DNA from 3 places in the Mesobacillus sp. MER 48 genome. Region 2 is predicted to be linked to each of the others. Evidence: riboswitches for the same ligand, from Rfam matches in the RefSeq annotation. Region 2 holds a riboswitch; each other region holds the start of a gene.

Region 1 (3,284 bases), on a different contig from region 2:
CGACACGATCACCGGTCGACGCCTTCGAAAGCCATTTTTGAGGATAAAGAAATTCATTTTTTTCAGTCATTTCCTCACCTTCCTGGTTAATCAAGTATACTTGTATACAAGTATTATAAAACGAATTTTAGAAATTGCAAGCGTTTTCTACTGTGATTATTTTGCCAAATTAGTTTGGTTTCATTCTCGATAGAAAAGGAGGTGGAATTAAATAAAGAAGAAAAAATGTGCACGGTTAAGGGAAGTAAGAGAAAAACCGTTCAAATAAAGAAGAGATATGTGCCCGGTTAAGGGAAGTAGGAGAAAAACCGGTCAAATAAAGAAGAGTTATGTGCCCGGTTAAGGGAAGTAGGAGAAAAACCGGTCAAATAAAGAAGAGTTATGTGACCGGTTAAGGGAGGTAAGAGAAAAACCGGTCAAATAAAGAAGAGATATGTGACCGGTTAAGGGAGGTAAGAGAAAAACCGGTCAAATAAAGAAGAGATATGTGCCCAGTTAGGGGAAGTAAGAGAAAAACCGGTCACATAAAGATGAGATATATGACCGGTTAAGGAAAGAAAAAGGGAAACGGGTCAAATAAATTGCCAAGAGGAGATAAAACTTCCCCTTGGCTAAAGTCCGTGTAGAAATTATTACTCGTAATAAGTAGATTTGCATTCGCCGTTGGCTGATAGATTGTTTTTTAAAACTCTTCTAATAGATTTCCTTGGTAGGTCTCCGTTGCTCCAATCATATATGATGGTTGTGGTTACTCTTCGATCGGGAAACAGTATTTGAAAACTTTTTAACGTTTGTAAAACAAGGGATTCAATAGAGTCACGTGCCCCACAGTGACTGCATACAAATCTTTTTTGTCCCAATGAATCCAAAAACCCCCCACACCCCTCACAAACAACCCCTTTCCTCAACCCATCAAATTCGTACCCTGGCACTCTGGTAAACGGTGATTTCTTAATATGCAAGGACAAGAGGGCCTCGGCGAGTTTGGTATGTTTGTTTGTTAGTTTTGAGGAGGTTCTGTTCATCCTATCCATAAATCGGTTCAGTTGGGTTGGCAAAATAATGGGTGATTTCAGTGGTGCTTGCAGAAGGGTGAATTCCGGGTTGATGAACACGAGGTGTGGTTCGAGAGGGATGTAGAATCCTAGATTCTTCAGCAGTTGTTTTAGCAGGGATTCGGCACGGCTTAGCTGGTGGAGGGGGTTTTTGGTTTCAGCACCGGCGGCGGTTTTAAATTTGTCTCCATCTAAATAGTAGTCTCCTTCTAAATTTTTCACTTCGAAAAGGTGGAGCCGATCCTGGGTAATCACGAGGGAATCGATTTGAAAGAGGGTGCCATTCACTTCCAGTAAAAGGTCGTTGATAATCAGACTCTCCACTCGGCAGTTCGTGAACCAATGGTCAAATTGCACTTCGCCTTCATAGCCCTTCTCCAGCGTGAACAAGTTCAATGCCACTTTCTCTTCCAGCTCCATCCGGGGCTTCAACGCTTGTAAAATCTCTAATTCTTCTGGTTTGGTCCGTTCTTTAACGATCATTTTCCACTTCCTTTCTTCCTTCATTTTAAAAGAATCCAAAATAAAAATCAGTGAACATTCTGGGGCATTTATGATACTATTAAGCTAATTTCATATGATCTTATCAGATCGGTGAGGTAGAGGAGCGAACAACAAGAGTAGGCCATCGGAGATAGACAATCAATGATGGTGGCTGGAAGGGTTGTTTGCCGAAGCGTGGCCAGGGTCAGACTGGTTACTGCTGGGATGCTTTCTGAAAAAGGAGCAGACTGTCATGCTTGAATTGGCGCATGGAGAACTACTGATCGAAATGGGAGATAACGTGTATTGTAAAAGCAATGACCGGTTATTTCTGCCGTTGCTTTTTATAGACAAGAGCTTTTCCTCCATTCCTTCTATTAAACTCCACTCCCGGGCATGTGCCTCTCCTGGCTTTCATTTTACCAAAAAGGAGAGAATCATCTTGAGAACCATCTACAAAAATGGCACCATCTATACATTCAATTCACTTAACCCAATTGTTCAGGCTGTGGTCATTGAAAATGGCCGGTTCATCGATATGGGAACTTCTGCGGATATGGTGCTGCATTGGGGCAGCCAGGCACAAATTATCGACCTCGAAGGGAAAACAGCCACCCCTGGCCTGATCGACAGCCATCTTCACCTATCGATCATGGCAGATAGTTTTATCAACCTAGACTTTGTCGGGATCACAACCAAGCAGGGGATGCTAAAAAAAATACAGGAAAAAGCAAACCAGCTTAAGCCGGGCGAATGGATTGTCGGCTCAAGCTGGGACGAGAACCTTTTTACCGACGGAGGGATTCCGACAATTACAGAGCTGGATTATGTCGCGCCGGCAAACCCGCTATTTTTAACAAGAACGTGTTTGCATGCGACGCTAGTCAATAGCAAGGCGCTTGAGGTGAGCGGCTATCATCCGGGCATGAGTGTTCCAGAAGGGGGCACAATCGTACTGGATGAAAACACGAAGCAGCCGACTGGATTGTTCCTGGAGTCAGCGGCAAATCTCGTCAGACATTATATTCCAGAGCGCTCCTACCAAGATTGGAAGAAAGCGATGCGCCAGACGATGCAATTTGCGATCAGCAAGGGGCTAACAAGCGTGCATACGAATGATCCGCTGTATCTCGGCGGATTGGAGCAGACATGGAATCTTTTCAATGAGCTGTTAAATGGAGAGCAGCTTGGTTTGCGCAGCAATCTCCTGATCAACCATGAATTTTTACCAGACTTAAAAGAAGCGGGAATGTACACTGGATACGGGAATGATACACTGCGAATCGGCGCTGTGAAAATTTTTGCCGATGGAGCGTTTGGTAGGAGAACGGCGCTCCTGACAGAACCATATAGCGATGCGCCGGGACACTACGGCGATGCGATGTATGACCAGGAACAGCTATATGAAATCGTAAAAGGGGCGCGTGATCTGGACATGCCGATTGCAGTCCATACGATTGGTGACCAGGCACTGGAAAATGTCCTTGATGTGCTGGACAAGTTCCCGGCTGCAGCCTATCGCGACCGTTTGATCCATGCACAGGTTTTAAGAGAGGAATTAATTCCACGTCTCAAGGCACCTAGCAGGATTGCCGACATTCAGCCGCGTTTCCTTGCGAGTGACTTCCCATGGGTCCAGGAACGACTTGGCGAAAAACGGATCAAGCTTTCCTACGCATGGAAAACCTTGATGGAAGCTGGCGTGATTTGCGCTGGCGGATCAGATGCTCCAGTAGAACCGGTCGA
Region 2 (3,284 bases):
TATTTTTTATCCGCCAGGGGAAATTGATTGAAAGGGAAGTTTCGATGTTCCCGATCCATAATGAACCCGAGGAAGATATTCTCACATATCTTGGCCAATTTTATTCGAAAAATGAGCATTTCAAGCCAAAGGAGATATTGGTGCCCGAAAGCGTCGACCTAGAAATGGCAGAGGGATTGCTTGGTGTAAAAGTCCTCAAGCCTCAGCGCGGCAAGAAAAAAGAGCTTGTACACTTGGCTTCAAAAAATGCCCGGATCGCCCTTCAGGAAAAGTTCTCCCTGATCGAGCGCGATGAGGAAAGGACCATTAACGCAGTTGAGAACCTTGGGAAACAAATGGGGATCTATACACCCCATCGGATCGAATCATTTGATAACTCCAATATCCAGGGAACTGACCCGGTTTCAGCGATGATCGTATTCATTGATGGGAAACCCGAGAAAAGGGAGTACCGGAAATATAAAATCAAATCAGTGAAGGGGCCAGATGACTACGAGTCGATGAGGGAAGTCGTCCGCCGCCGGTATACCCGGGTGTTGAGAGAGGGTTTGCCGCTGCCGGATTTGATCATCATCGATGGCGGAAAAGGGCATATCGAGTCCGCCCGGGATGTCCTGGAGAATGAATTAGGTCTTGATATTCCGATTGCCGGCCTGGCCAAGGATGATAAGCACAGGACTTCCCAGCTGCTATATGGCAATCCATTGCAGGTGATTGAATTGCCGCGGAACAGCCAGGAGTTTTACCTGCTGCAAAGGATTCAGGATGAGGTGCACCGCTTTGCCATCACCTTCCACCGCCAGCTGAGGGGAAAAAGCGCTTTCCAATCGATCCTCGATGATATCGCAGGCATTGGCGAAAAGCGGAAGAAAGCGCTGCTGAAACATTTCGGTTCAGTCAAAAAAATGCGAGAAGCCTCTGTTGAGGAATTGAGTGCAGCCGGGCTGCCGGCGAATGTTGCTCAGGAACTATATCAGAAATTACAGGATTAATGTAGCAATCTATATTTTTGTATGCTATAATGATAAAAATTTCATATTGCTATCACTTTAGAGTATTAAAGTGAAGATAGAGGTGCAAGCTTCAAGAGTAAAAGGCCGGAGAATTATAGGATTCTGGGAAGGGCTTTGAAAGGGGATGCTTGCCGAAGTGAGGAGATGCCTATCCATTTTCTCGCTGGTCCTTCGTTGAATAAACGCTGGATTGTCAAGATTGCCATCTTGGAGTGCTATCTCATGTTGCAGCGTATATACACGTTTATTAAGCAATGGGAGCCACTTCCATTGCTTTTTCTGTTTTTACGGCTCTTTTTTTAAAAGGCTCGGGGAAAATACATATGCAGATAAGCCTTGAAGCTCTTACAGAGGCAAAATACTGAAAAAGAGGCAGGGGAAACTAATGGGATTGATTGTACAGAAATTCGGCGGAACATCGGTTGGCAGTGTTGAAAAGATCAGGAATGCTGCCTCAAGGACAGCAGAAGAATTGAGGAACGGCAATAATGTTGTCGTAGTCGTATCAGCAATGGGCAAGACGACCGACCATCTTGTCGACATGGCGAACGATATTTCAAGGGCGCCATCCAAAAGGGAAATGGATATGCTTTTGACGACGGGAGAGCAAATCACCATCGCGCTTTACTCAATGGCTCTTGCACAGAGCGGAATAGACGCAGTTTCTTTTACTGGCTGGCAAGCTGGAATCCAGACCGAAGCCATCCATGGAAACGCCCGGATTATCGATATTGACACAGACAGGATTTCCAAAGAGCTGGAGTCAGGAATGGTGGTCATTGTCGCCGGATTCCAGGGTGTAACAGAGGACGGGGAAATCACCACACTTGGAAGGGGCGGATCAGATACAACAGCCGTCGCGCTTGCAGCCGCATTGAAGGCTGATAAATGCGATATTTATACAGATGTAACGGGCGTGTTCACGACCGATCCAAGATTTGTGAAAAGTGCAAGGAAGTTACTGAGTGTCTCATATGACGAGATGCTTGAGCTGGCGAACCTGGGAGCAGGTGTGCTCCACCCGCGTGCGGTCGAATTCGCCAAGAATTACGGACTGCCGCTTGAAGTAAGATCCAGTATGGAAAAAGAAAGAGGCACAATGATCGAGGAGGAGAATGAAATGGAACAAAATCTAGTTGTACGTGGAGTAGCGTTTGAAGACCAGATCACGAGAGTATCAGTACTGGGAGTAAGCACTTCTTTAAAAGGGCTTTCTACGATCTTCACCACACTTGCCCAAAATCATATCAATGTGGATATCATCGTCCAGAGCCGCACAGAAGCAGGCACAGCCAATATTTCATTCTCCATCAAGAGCAATGATCTGACAGAAACACTGGACGTACTGGAACGGAATAAAGAATCATTGAATTATCAATCCGTCGAATCAGAAACTGGCCTTGCAAAGGTATCGATTGTCGGATCAGGCATGGTCTCAAATCCCGGGGTTGCCGCGAAAATGTTTGAAGTCCTTGAAGGAAACGGCATCCAGGTCAAAATGGTAAGCACATCCGAAATCAAAGTTTCCACAGTCGTAAACGAAAAACAAATGGTCCATGCCGTCGAATCACTCCATGAGGCATTCGAGCTTTATTCAGGAGCGGTTAAGACGAACTAATAAATCATGCTTAAAGCTTCCTGGGTGCCCCCCAGGAAAGCTTTTATATATGCTGCTGTGTGATCGTAAAAGTGTCCCTCAAGAGTTTATAGGCACATTAGAGACGATTATATGCGGATAAAAGGGCAGAATGAGAGTTTATTGTTACATTAAAGCGGATTATGTGCGGATAAAGGGCAGAAGAGAGTTTATCGTCACATTAAAGCGGAAGGGCACAGTAACGGTTTCACTGTGCCCTCTTATATTTACTCAATAATATCAGTCTTATCCCACTTGATTGTAAACTGGACTTTTGATGCTTTCTTATTGGGGTGCTCGAATGCTTCTGCTGTAAATTTTTTCTGGTGTTCCATTTGCTGGGCGATGAAACCGGCTTCCAGCTGGAATGTGGTATTTGGGTTTTTTTTCAGTCGGGAGGAAATCAGTTCACTGCTGAGTTCCAGCAGTATTTCTCTTCTGGATTCTTCTTTGATGGTGAGACGGCCCCAGCCGGCGTCCTGGAAAAACTGGATGGTCTCCTCCAAGTTGGACAAAAGATGTTTGCGGGCGAGGCGTTTACCGGCCCAGTAAAGGATTTCTGGAGTATCTTTGCCAAGCAGTTCGTTCAATAATTCTTCCCTGATCAATTCATATCCGAAAGCGCTGACAGCGAG
Region 3 (3,284 bases), on a different contig from region 2:
ATAGCTAGTTTTTAATGGCTTGTCAAAATATTATTTGCGTCATAATAAATTTTTTTCGATAAAATTTTCCCAACTATACTAAAACTCCTATTAATTAGGATTCTATTCCCGCTATTTTAAAAATATGAAAAAAAGCTGTCTGATACCAGACAGCTTTTTCATTATTCTGCTAGATTTTCTTTCAGTACTTCTTCCTGGTTTGTTTTGCTTCCGAAGATGAACGCAAAAGCAACCAGCAGGATGGCCACTACTGCAAGAGCTGCGAGCGTGCTGCCTGTAAAACCGAGGACCAGGAATCCGACAGCAGAAATTGCTGCTGAAATCAGCGCGTATGGCAGCTGTGTCATGACATGGTCCATATGATGTGAACCAGCACCTGTTGATGATAGGATCGTTGTATCGGAAATTGGCGAGCAGTGGTCTCCAAAAACTGCACCAGCCAGGACAGCTGCTAAAGCAGGCAAAAGAATTGTAATATCAGCAGCCGCTGCGATATCTCCTGCAATCGGAAGCAGTATTCCGAATGATCCCCATGATGTTCCTGTTGAGAACGCCATGATTCCGGCTACGAGGAACAACAGGAATGGCAGGAAGGCAATATTGATGTTTGAGCTTTCAACGATGCCTGCCAGATATTTACCTGTTTCAAGCCGGCCAATCAGGTCAACGATGACCCAGGCAAAAACGAGAATATAGATAGCCGGAAGCATTGATTTAATGCCCTCAGCTAGTCCTTTTCCAAAGACATTGGCATTGACGCCTTTTAATACAGCCGCCTGTCTGACAAAAAGAATCAACGCTACAGCAAGTCCCAACAATCCGCCAGTTACAAGAGATTTGGTGACATCTGTATTTTCAAAAATACCGAAAATGGTTACTTTTCCTTCAACAGCACTTGCGCCTGTCCAGAGCATCATGCCTACTGTTCCTACGACAAGGGCTACAATCGGCCATACAAGGTCTCCAACAGTACCTTTCGTACTCGTTGGCAGATCATCCTTCAGTTCCCCTGGTACCGGCTTGTCCTGAGGAACAACAATTCCTTCCGTAATCGCAAGTTCCTCATGCTTTTTCATTGGGCCGATTTCAACATTCCTAAGAGCAACAATGAACACCATTGCCAATGCTGCAAGAGCATAGAAGTTCATCGGCACGATCTGCATGAACCCTGAGAACGCACTGTATTCATTCACGCCGTGTGCAGCAAGGATTGTACCAATCAATGCAATGATATAAGCACCCCAGCTGGAAATCGGAGAGATGACACACATTGGTGCTGAAGTTGAATCGATTATATAGGCCAGTTTTGCGCGCGAAACCTTCTGGCGGTCCGTGATTGGACGAGTGATCTGCCCTACAGCCAGTGCATTGAAATAATCATCAATAAAAATAATAATGCCAAGGAAAGCACCGACTAATTGAGCCCCAGCTCTTGTTTTGACACGCTTCATTGCCCATTCGCCGAACGCTCGGCTTCCTCCTGAAATAGAAATGAAGGCTGTAATTGTACCCAAAAGCAGCAAAAATAAAATGATGTATAGGCTATACGTGTTCAGTTCGCCATCAGCGATGACTATCCCCTTGGCTGCATCCCACATAATAGCGAATGTTTCAATGATATTAAAGTCAGCAAGCAAAAACGCTGCTGCGACGATGCCTGTCCCCAAAGACAATAGCACCCGCCTTGTGATCACTACCATCAAAATAGCCAATAATGGCGGCAGCAATGAGAAAATTGTGTTCTCCATTCTTTCTCCTCCTTATTTTTGACAGGGGGGAAACTGTTCCATGAAAAGAGTTGTAGCCACTTTCTATAAAAATATAAAAAAGGGCAACGATAGAGAACATTCTATCGCTGCCCTTAATAAGCAACTAGTGTCTCCATCACGATCTGTAGCTCCCCATTATGGATATACCTCCATAATGACAGTGATACTCCTGTTCAAAGTATCCCCAGCAATAAAAAATGCGACTCATTTTTTATTACTTCGGCAAAATTCCCTTTCTGCTGTGGTCAAAGTTGTCATCCTCACACAGCTTACTCTTGAATCCTGCGCCTCTACCCCATCGGAATGATGTGGTTTATTATTCAATTGATTTTATAATATAACAATATCACTAACTTGACAACTGTTATTATTCGCCAGGAAGCTGGATGGCTGGGGATGTATCTCCTCCGCCATTGTAGAACTGCGGTACTTTTCCAGGATAATAGAAGCTGCCAATCGGAATATTTTCCTGAACGGTTGCGATTTCGGTCGCAAAAGGAATAATGATTTGCACATTCACTTTTACCCTGACCGATACATTTATAAGGGTATTATTGATCCCATGCTCCTCAGTATCCCAGACGACATCGGCCGTCACATCGCCAATTGCATTGAACTTCACTGGAACCCTTGGCCCCATATTACCGAGCAGCGCATTGTTGGTCGCCTGACCCAAAGGAACATAATAAATGATTCCTTCTTCCCTGTCTTTTTCATCGGTTACGAGCTCGACATCGGATAACATTTCGAGAGAGGTAAGATTCCCTCTTTCTGCTTCTTTCAGGTTCATTTGTACAATATTGGTTGTTTCCGCTTTTACCCGGTTGATGATTTCTGTGTTGAATTTCACCACAGTGGTTGTACCTCCATCCACCGGTACAAATTCAATTACTTTATCAATATCCATCCCGCTGGCTATTTTTTTGTTGATTGCCTTGTTGATAACCAGAGTCGCAATTTTTCTTGTCTGGGATTCAGCATATTTCATCAAAGTCGGTTCAAGTCCTTTATCGATGATCCAAAGTCCTGCGGCAGTGGAAAAGGAAAAAAATACGAATGTCAGCAGGAATACATACCTGAAAGGCAATGGCCCTTTCCGAGGCAGCCGCCGGCCGAATTTTGCCAAAACAAATCCCCCCTCTAAAGCTATATGTATGCTTCAAAGGGGGGAACTAGCCTAAAAACTATAATTACTTTGTCTTATAGTAAAAGGAATTTCACTTAGCGGAACGAAATTAATAATTCGTTGCATACTCGTATTGTATGATCGTATCACAGCTGACAATCATTTGTGATAGATTGGCTTTTAGATCCAGGTTGTACGGTTCCACTCTTTGGCCGCTGTCCTCCAGAATACGGACAACAGGCCGCTCGCTCAAGCCAGGATTTTGTTGTGCTACGACTCCCTTCCGGCCATCACTCAGGGTGACAGTCAGGCCGATTGGATAGATGGCCACAGCTCTGCGGAACGCGTCTACGATCTTTGGATCAAACAGGCTGCCTGCACCGGAATAA

Evidence for each region. A riboswitch is a leader RNA that binds a small molecule or an ion and turns the genes downstream of it on or off. The one in region 2 is predicted to bind lysine.
Region 1: another riboswitch for lysine. It lies ahead of M3593_RS17995 (amidohydrolase); the one in region 2 lies ahead of M3593_RS05645 (aspartate kinase).
Region 3: another riboswitch for lysine. It lies ahead of M3593_RS11665 (Na+/H+ antiporter NhaC family protein); the one in region 2 lies ahead of M3593_RS05645 (aspartate kinase).

The regions. Positions count from the first base shown of each region.
Region 1 is NZ_JAMAUR010000005.1:261,595-264,878, forward strand. Features, by position in the region: gene M3593_RS17985 (GntR family transcriptional regulator) at 1-70, opposite strand, end outside; gene M3593_RS17990 (nuclease-related domain-containing protein) at 633-1,538, opposite strand; lysine riboswitch at 1,648-1,826, shown strand; gene M3593_RS17995 (amidohydrolase) at 1,978-3,284, shown strand, end outside.
Region 2 is NZ_JAMAUR010000001.1:1,102,521-1,105,804, reverse strand. Features, by position in the region: gene uvrC (excinuclease ABC subunit UvrC) at 1-992, shown strand, start outside; lysine riboswitch at 1,062-1,239, shown strand; gene M3593_RS05645 (aspartate kinase) at 1,399-2,631, shown strand; gene M3593_RS05640 (YslB family protein) at 2,877-3,284, opposite strand, start outside.
Region 3 is NZ_JAMAUR010000003.1:33,128-36,411, forward strand. Features, by position in the region: gene M3593_RS11665 (Na+/H+ antiporter NhaC family protein) at 162-1,748, opposite strand; lysine riboswitch at 1,887-2,070, opposite strand; gene yunB (sporulation protein YunB) at 2,137-2,895, opposite strand; gene M3593_RS11675 (HD-GYP domain-containing protein) at 3,005-3,284, opposite strand, start outside.